Variovorax paradoxus: one gene and its partner. The protein of the gene in region 1 interacts with the protein of each later gene in a pairwise test. Links are inferred from orthologs where the notes say so. Each region holds a gene or a part of one and is shown in the gene's direction. Other genes may lie near its edges.

What was found.
Region 2: the proteins of hflC (region 1) and ftsH interact in binary tests that used the Escherichia coli proteins (3 or more experiments, as listed by UniProt). The link is inferred for Variovorax paradoxus from one-to-one orthologs.

Annotation. Positions count from the first base shown.
Region 1 is NZ_CP123990.1:1,819,304-1,825,802, forward strand. The notes cover bases 3,399-6,304. They hold hflC (protease modulator HflC), read left to right. Parts: upstream 3,399-4,353; coding sequence 4,354-5,256; downstream 5,257-6,304. Other genes in these bases: hflK (FtsH protease activity modulator HflK), read left to right, coding at 3,399-4,337; QHG62_RS08950 (DUF2065 domain-containing protein), read left to right, coding at 5,279-5,467; QHG62_RS08955 (ATP phosphoribosyltransferase regulatory subunit), read left to right, coding at 5,512-6,304. Outside these bases: ribosome biogenesis GTPase Der, read left to right, coding at 1-1,264; RNA chaperone Hfq, read left to right, coding at 1,429-1,674; GTPase HflX, read left to right, coding at 1,729-2,898; more of hflK, read left to right, coding at 2,973-3,398; more of QHG62_RS08955, read left to right, coding at 6,305-6,499.
Region 2 is NZ_CP123990.1:2,486,091-2,492,548, reverse strand. The notes cover bases 2,579-5,443. They hold ftsH (ATP-dependent zinc metalloprotease FtsH), read left to right. Parts: upstream 2,579-2,985; coding sequence 2,986-4,902; downstream 4,903-5,443. Other genes in these bases: folP (dihydropteroate synthase), read left to right, coding at 4,969-5,443; QHG62_RS12115 (RlmE family RNA methyltransferase), read left to right, coding at 2,579-2,795. Outside these bases: transcription elongation factor GreA, read left to right, coding at 1-304; QHG62_RS12130 (DUF4149 domain-containing protein), read left to right, coding at 323-748; QHG62_RS12125 (glycosyltransferase), read right to left, coding at 796-1,515; QHG62_RS12120 (YhbY family RNA-binding protein), read right to left, coding at 1,557-2,036; more of QHG62_RS12115, read left to right, coding at 2,127-2,578; more of folP, read left to right, coding at 5,444-5,868; glmM (phosphoglucosamine mutase), read left to right, coding at 5,865-6,458. UniProt on the Escherichia coli protein: Acts as a processive, ATP-dependent zinc metallopeptidase for both cytoplasmic and membrane proteins. Plays a role in the quality control of integral membrane proteins.

The DNA of each region.
Region 1 (6,499 bases):
CGCCATCGTTGCCGACTTTGCAGGGCTCACGCGCGACCGCCACTACGGCAACGGCCGCCTGGGCAAGCACGAGTTCATCGTGATCGACACCGGCGGCTTCGAGCCCGATGCCGGCAGCGGCATCTACAAGGAAATGGCCAAGCAGACGCGGCAGGCCGTGGCCGAGGCCGACGTGGTGATCTTCGTGGTCGACGCGCGCGAAGGCCTTTCAGCGCAAGACCACGACATTGCCAACGAGCTGCGCAGGCTGGGCAAGCCATGCGTGCTGGCCGCCAACAAGGCCGAAGGTATGCATGACGGCACCAAGCTCGTCGACTTTTATGAGCTGGGCTTTGGCGACGTGCACGGCGTTTCCGCGGCGCACGGGCAGGGCATGCGCGACCTGGTCGAACTGGCACTCGCGCCGCTGAATCTTCCGGATCCGAACGACGAAACCGACGAAGACGACGTCAACAAGCCGATCAAGCTGGCGGTGGCCGGACGGCCGAACGTGGGCAAATCCACGCTCATCAATACCTGGCTCGGCGAAGAGCGGCTGGTGGCGTTCGACATGCCGGGTACCACCCGCGACGCCATCTCGGTGCCGTTCGAGCGCAACGGCCAGCGATTCGAACTGATCGACACGGCCGGCCTGCGCCGCAAGGGCAAGGTGTTCGAGGCGATCGAGAAGTTCTCGGTGGTGAAGACGCTGCAGGCCATCGAGTCGGCGAACGTCGTGCTGCTGCTGCTCGATGCCACGCAGGGCGTGACCGACCAGGACGCGCACATTGCCGGCTACATCCTCGAAAGCGGGCGGGCGGTGGTGATTGCCATCAACAAGTGGGACGCGGTCGACAGCTATCAGCGCGAGCAGATCCAGCGCCAGATCGAAACCCGCCTGCCGTTCCTCAAGTTCGCATCGCTGCATTTCATCTCGGCCATCAAGCGCCAGGGCCTCGGCCCGGTGTGGCAAGCCATTGCGCAGGCCCACAAATCGGCCACCCGCAAGATGTCGACGCCTGTGCTGACCCGATTGCTGCTGGAGGCGGTGCAGTTCCAGTCGCCCAAGCGCGCGGGCATGTTCCGCCCCAAGCTTCGCTATGCGCACCAGGGCGGCATGAATCCGCCGGTGATCATCATCCACGGCAATTCGCTGGAGCACGTCACCGAGGCGTACAAGCGCTTTCTCGAAGGCCGCTTCCGCAAGGAATTCGACCTGGTGGGTACGCCCTTGCGCATCCAGTTCAAGAGCTCGCAGAATCCTTTTGCCGACAAGGACGACTGAGCAGGCTTGGCTACCGATGGCAGCCAATGAGCCGAGGCTGCGGCGGAAGTTCCGCCTTTTGAGAGACGTTATTTTTCAAAGGCTTTTGACCCCGCCTGCTGCGGCGCAGAAACCCTGTGTTAAGGTCATCTCTCCAACAACTACTCTTGAACACGGAGAATATCGTGAGCAATAAAGGGCAACTTCTACAAGACCCGTTTCTGAACACCCTGCGTCGCGAGCATGTGCCGGTTTCCATTTATCTGGTGAACGGTATCAAGCTGCAGGGCCAGATCGAGTCTTTCGACCAGTACGTCGTGTTGCTTCGCAACACGGTGACACAAATGGTCTACAAGCACGCCATTTCCACTATCGTGCCGGGTCGTGCCGTCAACTTCTCGGCTGCCGAGAACGACGACGCCGCAGCCTGATCGCGCGGAGCGCGGCGGTAACCACCGCCGCGCTTTTTCCATATTTGATCCCGCTTGTCTGAACTGAACTCCCGCCAGGAAGGCGCCGCCGTTCTCGTCGGCGTCGATTTCGGGCTGCCCCATTTCGACAGCGAACTCGAGGAACTCGGCCTGCTTGCGCAGACCGCAGGCCTCGCGCCTGTCGCCCGGCTCATCTGCAAACGCAAGGCGCCCGACGCGGCGCTTTTCGTCGGAAGCGGCAAAGCCGATGAAATCAAGGAACTGGCTGCGATGCACCAGGCCAGCGAGGTCATCTTCGACCAATCGCTGAGCCCTGCGCAGCAGCGCAATCTCGAGCGCCAGCTCGACGTGGCGGTGTACGACCGCACTTTCCTCATCCTCGAAATCTTCGCGCAGCGCGCCCGCTCCCATGAAGGCAAGCTGCAGGTAGAGCTGGCGCGGCTGCAGTACCTCAGCACGCGCCTGGTCCGCCGTTGGTCCCACCTAGAGCGCCAGACCGGCGGCGCAGGTGTGCGGGGCGGCCCGGGCGAAAAGCAGATCGAACTCGACCGCCGGATGATCAGCGAATCGATCAAGCGCACGCGCGATCGGCTGGCCAAGGTGCAGAAGCAGCGCGGAACACAGCGCCGCCAGCGCGAGCGCCGGGAAACCTTCAACATCTCGCTCGTCGGCTACACCAACGCGGGCAAGTCTTCGCTCTTCAACGCGCTGGTGAAGGCCCGCGCCTATGCGGCCGACCAGCTTTTTGCAACGCTCGACACCACCACGCGCAACCTGTACCTTGGCGACGCCCGCCGGCAGGTCTCCATTTCAGACACCGTCGGCTTCATCCGCGACCTGCCGCACGGCCTGGTCGACGCGTTCAAGGCCACCCTGCAAGAGGCCGTCGATGCCGACTTGCTCCTGCACGTGGTGGATGCTTCCAACCCGCATTTCCCCGAGCAGATGGCCGAAGTGCAATCGGTTCTGCGCGACATCGGCGCAGACACTGTTCCGCAGCTTCTGGTGTTCAACAAGCTCGATGCCCTTGAAACTGCACAGCATCCGCTGCATCTGCAAGACGAGATGGAAATCGACGGCGTGCAGGTTCCGCGTATCTTCCTGAGCGCGCGAAGCGGCGAGGGCGTGCCCCTGCTGCGAGCCGAACTGGCCCGCCGGTCGGGTTCCGTGGGCGATACGATGACCCCAGAGGCCGACACTGAATTGCACGATACCGCCAATTGATTGGGCACAATCCCGCCACTGACAAGAGAACGAAGCGAATGAATGCAAAGCCAGCGTGGAGAGGGTTTCTGGGCATGTTCAACCTGAACGATGGCCGGTGGGGTCGTGGCGATGAGCCCGCATCCAACGGCGACCGCCCGACCGGCAACCGACCTCCCGACGCAGACCCACCGGGCGCCCCGACGCCCCCGCCCTCGGGCAACAACAACCAGAACAACGGCAACCGCCCTCGCGGGCAGGGTCCCAACCAGGGGCCGCCGGATCTCGACGAACTCTGGCGCGATCTCAATCGCAAGCTCGGCGGCTTCTTCGGCGGCAAGGGTGGCGGCAACCGCCCCAGCGGCAACGATGGCGGCGGCAACGGCTACAGGCCCGACATGAAAAACGCCGGCTTCGGGCTTGGGCTCGTGGCCATCGTGGCTGTTCTCATCTGGCTGGGTACCGGTTTCTTCATCGTGAACGAAGGCCAGCAGGCCGTGGTGACCCAGTTCGGCCGCTACAAGGCAACCGTGGGCGCAGGTTTCAACTGGCGCCTGCCGTATCCCATCCAGCGCCATGAAGTGGTCGTGGTCACGCAGATCCGTTCCACCGACGTGGGCCGGGACGCCATCGTGCGCACAACCGGCCTGCGCGAATCGGCCATGCTGACCGAAGACGAGAACATCGTCGAGATCAAGTTTGCCGTGCAATACCGCCTGAGCGATGCGCGCGCCTACCTGTACGAAAGCAAGTCGCCCACCGAAACCGTGGTGCAGGTGGCCGAAACCGCCGTGCGCGAGGTGGTGGGCAAGATGAAGATGGATGCGGCACTTGCCGAAGAGCGCGACCAGATTGCGCCTCGCGTGCGTACGCTGATGCAGACCATCCTCGACCGCTACAAGGTCGGCGTCGAAGTCGTCAACATCAACTTGCAGCAGGGCGGCGTGCGCCCGCCCGAACAGGTGCAAGCCGCGTTCGACGACGTGCTCAAGGCCGGGCAGGAGCGCGAGCGCGCCAAGAACGAAGCGCAGGCCTACGCCAATGACGTGGTGCCGCGGGCAACGGGTACCGCATCGCGCCTGAAGGAAGAGTCCGAGGCCTACAAGGCGCGCATCGTTGCGCAGGCGCAGGGCGATGCGGGCCGCTTCGCCGCCGTGCTGGCCGAGTACCAGAAGGCGCCGCAGGTCACCCGCGACCGCATGTACACCGACGCCATGCAGCAGATCTACGCCAGCACCACCAAGGTGCTGGTCGACACCAAGCAAGGCTCCAACCTGCTGTACCTGCCGCTCGACAAGCTCATGCAGGCGAGCGGCAACAACCAGGCAACGCCCGTCGATGCAGCCAGCCCCAGCGTGGCCGGCACGGCGCCCGCCCAGTCCTCGGTGATTCCCGTGGCCCCCGCCGCCGGCGACAACCGCGCCCGCGACGGCCGTTCGCGCGACCGCGACGTGCGTTGAAAAGGCTAAGAAGAACATGAACAGAATCGGATTCATCGCCTCGTCGATCCTCGTGCTGCTGGTGCTGCTGAGCTCGACCCTCTTCGTGGTCGACCAGCGCCAGTTCGGCGTGGTGTATGCCCTGGGGCAGATCAAGCAGGTCATTACGGAGCCGGGCCTGCATTTCAAGCTGCCGCCGCCGCTGCAGAACGTCTCGTACATCGACAAGCGCCTGCTCACGCTGTCCAGCCTCGACACCGAGCCCATGCTCACGGCCGAGAAGCAGCGCGTGGTGATCGACTGGTATGTGCGCTGGCGCATCACCGATCCGCAGGCCTACATCCGCAACGTCGGCCTCGACGAGAGCGCGGGCGCCACGCAGCTCAACCGCGTGGTTCGCAACGCCTTCCAGGAAAACATCAACAAGCGCACCGTGCGCGACCTGATCTCCGTGCGCCGCGAAGCCCTCATGGCCGACGTGCAGCGCGAAGTGCTGGCCGTGGTGAAGGGCGCCAAGCCTTGGGGCGTGGACGTGATCGACGTGCGCATCACGCGTGTCGACTATGTGGAAGCGATCACCGAATCGGTCTACCGCCGCATGGAAGCGGAGCGCAAGCGCGTTGCCAACGAGCTGCGCTCGACCGGCTATGCCGAAGGCGAAAAGATCCGCGCCGACGCCGACCGCCAGCGCGAAGTGATCGTGGCCAACGCATACCGCGACGCGCAGAAGATCAAGGGCGAGGGCGATGCCCAGGCCGCCGCTGCCTACAGCGAGGCCTTTGGCCGCGACGCGCAGTTTGCGCAGTTCTATCGCAGCCTCGAGGCCTACAAGCAGAGCTTCAACAAGAAGAGCGACGTGATGGTGCTCGATCCGTCGTCCGACTTCTTCCGCGCCATGCAGAGCGCCGGCACGCCAGCAGGCAACGCGCCGCGCCGCTGATCCCGCGGCTGGCTTCGTCGTCGTGAGCGCCGAGATATTCTGGAGCGCGCTGGCGCTCGTCCTGGTGATCGAGGGCATCCTGCCTTTCGTATCGCCGGGCGGCTGGCGGCGCGGCTTCGGCCAGCTCATGCAGCTGCGCGACGGCCAGCTTCGTTTCTTCGGACTTTGCAGCATCTTGCTGGGTTTGCTCCTCCTTTGGGTTTTGGGGTAGCTCGGTCCCGGTAGAATCCCGGTTTAACCACGCCCCCGATCCCCATGTCCGCCTGGGTCCTCCCGGATCACATTGCCGATGTGCTGCCTTCCGAGGCGCGCCACATCGAAGAACTTCGACGCCAGCTGCTCGATACCGCCCGTGGCTATGGCTACGAGCTGGTAATGCCGCCGCTGCTCGAGCACCTCGAGTCGTTGCTGTCGGGCACCGGCGAGGCGCTCGACCTTCAAACCTTCAAGCTCGTCGACCAGCTCTCGGGCCGCAGCATGGGCCTGCGCGCCGACACCACCCCCCAGGTGGCGCGCATCGACGCCCATCTGCTGAACCGCGAGGGCGTGGCGCGCCTGTGCTACTGCGGGCCGGTGCTCCACACCCGCCCTGACCGGCCCCATGCCACGCGCGAGCCGCTGCAGTTCGGCGCTGAAATCTATGGCCACGCCGGGCTCGAAGCCGACACTGAAATCCTGCTGCTGGCGCTCGACTGCCTCCAGGCCGCGGGCATCGGCCAGGGCCTGATCGTCGACCTGGCGGACGCGCGCATCATTCGGGCGCTGTTTGCCGGCGTGCCGGTCGATGCTTCTGTGCTGGCCCGCGTGCACGCGGCACTCGTCGCCAAGGACGCGAGCGAGCTGCATGCCCTCACGCGCGACTTCCCGGCTTCGTCACGCGACGGGCTGCGCGCCTTGGTTCAGCTGTATGGCGACGAGTCGGTGCTCGACGAGGCCGCCAAGGCCCTCAAGGGCACGCCCGCCGTCAGCACGGCGCTGGCCGGGCTGAAGCAGCTTGCCGCCAGCCTGCAGGGCGACTCGACGCGGCAGATCAGCTTCGACCTGGCCGACCTGCGCGGCTATGCGTACTACAGCGGCATGCGGTTCGGCATTTACGTGCCCGGCGCCGCCGATGCACTGGTGCGCGGTGGCCGCTACGACGAAGTCGGTGCCGTATTCGGCCGCAACCGCCCGGCGGTCGGCTTCAGCCTCGACGTGCGCGAACTGGTCGGCGTGCTGCCGGCCCGGCCGCTGCGTGCCGCCA
Region 2 (6,458 bases), 660 kb from region 1 along the record:
CGAAGGCCGTATCCAGGAAGTCGAAGGCAAGCTGTCGGCGGCGCAGATCATCGATCCGGCCGAACTCGATGCCGGCGGCAAGGTGGTGTTCGGCTCCACGGTGGAACTCGAGGAAGAAGAAACCGGCGAAGCGGTCAAGTACCAGATCGTCGGTGAAGACGAAGCCGACCTGAAGCTCGGACTCATCAATATCTCCAGCCCGATTGCGCGTGCGCTCATCGGCAAGGAAGAAGGCGACGTCGCCGAGGTGCAGGCCCCGGGCGGCCTCAAGCGCTACGAGATCGTGGCGGTTCGCTATATCTGACCACCTGATTCACGCCCGATGAAAGACCGCCTCGCGCTGTTGCTCGCCGCCTTCTGGTGGGGCAGCCTCACGACGATCGGCTTTCTGGTCGTGCCGATGCTTTTCGCGCGGCTCGGCAACCCCGCCGTGGCGGGCAATTTTGCAGGTCAGCTGTTCGAAGCGCAGAGCTGGATCGCCATTGGCTGCGGCCTGCTGCTGCTGGTTCACTTCAGGACGAAGATGGACGACCGCATCGACAACGCGTCGATGACCGCCATCTTCCTGATACTGGGTGCTTTGCTGCTGGCGCTGCTCCAGCAATATGCCGTGGCGCCCCGGATTCTTGCGCGCGACAACCTGAAACTCTGGCATGCCGTGGGAAGCGGCATGTACCTGGTTCAGTGGCTGTGCGCCGGTGCGCTGCTGTGGCGCATGGGCGCTGCCAAAGCGCCCGCGGCAAGCTGAGGACCGGCGGCGGGGGCGCTGCCGCTCGGCGCCCTTGTCCGCTCAGCTCATTCTTTCCAGAACTTCGCGACCCAGTTCGCCCGCCGGATGTAGCGGAAAGCGCGGTTGCGCCGGCCCGCCAGCGCGTCGGGCGGATTGCATTCGCCGTGGAACACCATGATGCGCGCGCCTTCGGGCACGAAGGGCTCTTCCCAGTAGTTGGCCGGCCAGGCGGGAATGCCGTGGTACTTGAAGCTCGGGCACCAGGCGGTCGGCCAATAGCCCAGCTTGCCCTGCTTGTGCATCATGGCGGACAGGTAGGTCTGTTCGTTGCGGTACTCGGCCTGTACCTTGTCCATGTTGTCGCGAAAGTACGCCAGCACGTCGGCATGGGCACCCAGTTCAAAGCGGTAGACCGACGAATTGCCGGTGATCCGCTGGCGACGCCAGGGACGTGCGTAGTCATGAATGATCAGGAACTCGCCCGGGTGCTCGAAGAATGCATCGAGGCTGCCGACGATCACCACGTCGACATCGAGGAAGAGGGCGGTGCCGCGCAGGCCGTGCAGGTCTTTTTCGAAGGTGGTGAGCTTTTTCCACGCGCCGTCGCGCTGGCCGGGCGCCAGCTGCAGGTTGAGCGGAGGAATCGGCAGGCAGGTCACTTCGGGACGAATGCCGGTGCCGTCGTCCGTCAGGCACACGAACTTGAAGTCGCCGCTCAGATTGCGGCGCACCATCGCGTAGAGGCGGTTGACGTATTCGGGGCCGTATTTCGTGCCCCACTTCATGCAGAGGATATGGCGCTGGGCGCCTTGCGCTGGCGCCAAGTTCAGTCTGCCTGGTTGCGTTTCTTGGCCGAGAGCGGCCTTTTGGCCTTGGCGCGCTTGATGGTGCCGCCAGGGGTGAGGCGCTGGTTGCCCAGCACCCGCAACGTCTTGATCTCGGGGCGCTGGCCGCCGCGCTTGCTGTACTTGAGCACCTTGATGTCGCGCGGGCCGGGCATGCGGTCTTCGTCGACCACGCGCTCCTTCTCGGGCTTGGGGCGCCACAGCACCAGCAGCTTGCCGATGTGCTGGATAGGCGCAGCGCCGAGTTCGTCGGCCAGTTCCTGCAGCATGGCGTCGCGCGCCAGGCGGTCGTCTGAGAAGACGCGGATCTTGATCAGGCCGTGGGCCTTGAGCGCCGCGTCGGCTTCTTTTTTAACGGCAGGGGTCAGCCCGTCTCCACCGACCATGACGATCGGATCCAGGTGGTGAGCGTCGGCGCGGTGCACCTTGCGCTCGGCAGGGGTAAGTTGAATGGCGGGCATCCCCGTATTATCGAGGGTAGAAAGCAACCTCTCGACCCGCCAGGCCGCTTCCAGGGCGAATACCGCAGCGCGAAGCACGAGAGGCCACCCATGAGCACCAAGGCAAAGAGCAAAAAAGTCAACAAGGCGTGGCTACACGACCACATCAACGATCCGTACGTGAAGCTGGCCACGCGGGAGGGGTATCGCGCACGTGCCGCCTACAAGCTCAAGGAAATCGACGAGTCGCTGGGCCTGGTCAAGCCGGGCCAGCTCGTGGTCGACCTGGGTTCCACACCCGGCGCCTGGAGCCAGTACCTTCGGCGGCGCATGTCGCCCGATGGCGCGGCTGCAGGGGGGTTGAACGGCACCATCATCGCTCTGGACATCCTGCCAATGGAGCCTATCGAGGGCGTGACCTTCCTGCAGGGCGATTTTCGTGAGCCAGAACTGCTGGAGCAGGTGCTGGGCGTGCTGGCGGGCCGGAAGGCAGACCTGGTGGTTTCCGACATGGCCCCCAACCTTTCGGGCATCCACTCGGCCGACGCAGCTCGTGTGGCGCACCTGATCGAGCTGGCCATCGACTTTGCACAGCATCACCTGAAACCTGAAGGGGCATTGGTCGCCAAGCTTTTCCACGGCAGCGGCTACGACGAACTCGTGAAGCTGTTCAAGGCGAACTTTCGCACCGTCAAGCCCTTCAAACCGAAGGCTTCGCGCGACAAGTCGTCCGAAACCTTCTTGGTGGGAATGGGGCTGAAGGCCCAGGAAACGCTTTGATACCTTGACGTGCCCGCCCCTGAATAAGCTGCCAAGGGGTGTCGAAGGGGTGCAAACCCTTCCGAGGCTATGGCCGCATTAGGGAAATGCCCGCTTTTCGTAGCTTGAAAAGCCTAAAATGGGGCGCAATTGCGTATCCACAGCGCGTTCTTTTCATAATCTTGTCACGCGCTTTCGACTGGAGCTTCGTTTGAACAATCAGTGGTTTTCCAAAGTTGCCGTATGGCTCGTCATTGCCATGGTGTTGTTCACTGTGTTCAAGCAGTTTGACACCCGCGGCGGCGTTGGCTCGGGAACAGTAAGTTATTCGGAGTTCCTTGATCAGGTCCGAAACAATCAGATCAAGAGCGCCGTCATCCCCGAAGGCGCGGGCGGCGGGGAAATCATCGCCGTCACCAACGACGATCGCAAGATCCGCACGACCGCCACGGTGCTCGACCGGGGCCTGGTCGGCGACCTGATCGATCACAACGTCAAGTTCGACGTCAAGCCGCGTGAAGAGGGCTCGCTCCTCATGACGCTCCTGGTGAGCTGGGGCCCCATGCTGCTCCTGATCGGCGTCTGGATCTACTTCATGCGCCAGATGCAGGGCGGCGGCAAAGGCGGAGCATTCAGCTTCGGCAAGAGCAAGGCCCGCATGATGGACGAGAACAACAACACGGTCACCTTCGCCGACGTCGCAGGCTGCGACGAGGCCAAGGAAGAAGTCCGTGAGGTGGTCGACTTCCTGAAAGACCCGCAGCGCTTCCAGAAGCTCGGCGGCCGCATTCCGCGCGGCCTGCTGCTGGTTGGCCCTCCGGGTACCGGCAAGACCTTGCTCGCCAAGTCGATCGCTGGGGAAGCCAAGGTTCCGTTCTTCTCGATCTCGGGCTCCGACTTCGTTGAAATGTTCGTCGGCGTGGGCGCGGCCCGCGTGCGCGACATGTTCGAAAACGCCAAGAAGAACGCCCCTTGCATCATCTTCATCGACGAAATCGATGCGGTGGGCCGCCAGCGTGGTGCCGGCCTGGGCGGCGGCAACGACGAGCGCGAACAAACCCTGAACCAGATGCTGGTCGAGATGGATGGTTTCGAAACCAATCTCGGCGTGATCGTGGTGGCTGCAACCAACCGCCCCGACATTCTCGACGCCGCGCTGCTGCGCCCGGGCCGTTTCGACCGCCAGGTGTATGTCACGCTGCCCGACGTCAAGGGGCGCGAGCAGATCCTCGCCGTTCACATGCGCAAGGTGCCGCTCGGCCAGGACGTCAATCCGAACGTCATCGCCCGTGGAACGCCCGGCATGTCCGGCGCCGACCTGGCCAACCTTTGCAACGAAGCCGCCCTCATGGCTGCGCGCCGCAATGCGCGCGTGGTCGAGATGCAGGACTTCGAAAAAGCCAAGGACAAGATCTTCATGGGCCCGGAGCGCCGCTCGGCGGTCATGGACCCCGAAGAGTTGCGAAACACTGCCTACCACGAAGCCGGCCACGCCCTCATCGGCAAGCTCCTGCCCAAATCCGACCCCGTTCACAAGGTAACCATTGTTCCGCGCGGCCGCGCATTGGGCGTGACCTTCACGCTGCCCGAGAAAGACCGCTACGGCTACGACAAGGAATGGGCGCTCAACAAGATCTCGATGTTGTTCGGCGGCCGGATTGCCGAAGAAGTCTTCATGAACCAGCGCACCACCGGCGCCTCGGACGACTTCAACAAGGCAACCCAGCTGGCACGTGACATGGTCACCCGCTACGGCATGACCGATGCACTGGGCCCGATGGTCTATGCGGAAAACGAAGGCGAAGTCTTCCTGGGCCGTTCCGTCACCAAGACGACCACCATGAGCGAGCAGACGATGCAAAAGGTGGACGAGGAAGTCCGCCGCATCATCGACGAGCAGTACGCCCTGGCCCGCCGCCTCATCGAGGACAACAGCGACAAGATGCACGCCATGGCCAAGGCGCTGCTCGAGTGGGAAACCATCGACAGCGAACAGCTCGACGACATCATGGCCGGCCGCGCACCGCGCCCCCCCAAGGACTGGACGCCCCGCATCCCGCCTTCGGGCAGCGGCGGCAGCGGCGGTACGCCGGCAGTGAAACCGGATCCGGCACCGACTGCTGCCTGAAGTGCATCATCCGGTGTCACACAACAACGGGGCCATTGGCCCCGTTTTCGATAGTGAAGGTGCCGCATGGCGATGGCCCCGTTGATCTGGCAGACCGCACGTTTCGCGATCGATCTCGCGCGGCCGCGCGTGATGGGCATCGTCAACGTCACTCCCGATTCTTTTTCCGACGGCGGGGCGCATGCCTCCACCGCCGCGGCCCTGCAGCATTGCGAGCGGTTGCTGAAGGAAGGCGCCGACATTCTCGACATCGGCGGCGAATCGACCCGGCCCGGTAGCCCGGCCGTGCCGCTCGATGCCGAACTGGCGCGCGTGCTGCCGGTGGTCCGCGAGGCCGTCAAGCTGAACGTGCCGCTGTCCATAGACACCTACAAGCCGGAAGTCATGCGCGCTGTGCTCGAGCTTGGCGCCGACATCATCAACGACGTCTGGGCGTTGCGGCAACCGGGCGCGCGCGAAGCCGTGGCCGCGCATCCTTCGTGCGGCATTTGCCTGATGCACATGCATCGGGATCCGCAAACCATGCAAGTCGCGCCCATGCAGGGCGACGTGGTGCCGGAAGTGCTGGCGTTCTGGGCGCAGCAGGTGGCCCAACTGCGTTTGCTCCAGATCAACCCCTCGCGAATCACCCTGGACCCGGGAATCGGTTTCGGCAAGACGGTGGCGCAAAATTTTGCGTTGCTGGCACGGCAGCGCGAGTTGCTCGAAGCCGGTTATCCGCTGCTGCTGGGCTGGTCTCGCAAGTCGTCAATCGGCACCGTCAGCGGCATTCCGGCCGCTGCCGAACGCCTAGTGCCCAGCGTCACGGCGGCAATGCTGGCGGTGGACCGCGGCGCGGCCATCGTGCGGGTGCACGACGTGCGCGACACAGTGGCGGCGCTCGCGGTCTGGCAAGCCATGAAAGCCCAAGAGCCGCAGGCGGGCGCACCGGCTTCAATCAATCAACAAAAACGACAAACCTCATGACCCGTAAATACTTTGGCACCGACGGCATCCGCGGCACGGTCGGCCAGTCTCCCATCACACCCGATTTCGTTCTGCGCCTTGCGCATGCGGTGGGCCGCGTGCTCAAAAAGAGCGAGTCGCGCCCCACGGTGCTGATCGGCAAGGACACGCGCATTTCGGGCTACATGCTCGAATCCGCGCTGGAATCGGGCTTCAACTCCGCAGGCGTCGACGTGGTGCTGCTGGGCCCGCTGCCTACGCCAGGCGTGGCTTACCTTACCCGCGCGCAGCGCGCGAGCCTGGGCGTGGTGATCAGCGCGAGCCACAACGCCTACCCGGACAACGGCATCAAGTTTTTCAACGCCCACGGCAGCAAGCTCGACGACGAATGGGAGCTTGCGGTGGAAGCCGCACTCGAAGAGGCGCCCGTGTGGGCCACCTCGGCCGACCTCGGCAAGGCCCGCCGCCTGAACGATGCGCCTGGCCGCTACATCGAGTTCTGCAAGAGCACCTTTGCCAACGACCTGACGCTGCGCGACATGAAGCTCGTGATCGACGCCGCGCACGGCGCGGCCTACCAGGTGGCGCCGAACGTGTTCCATGAGTTGGGG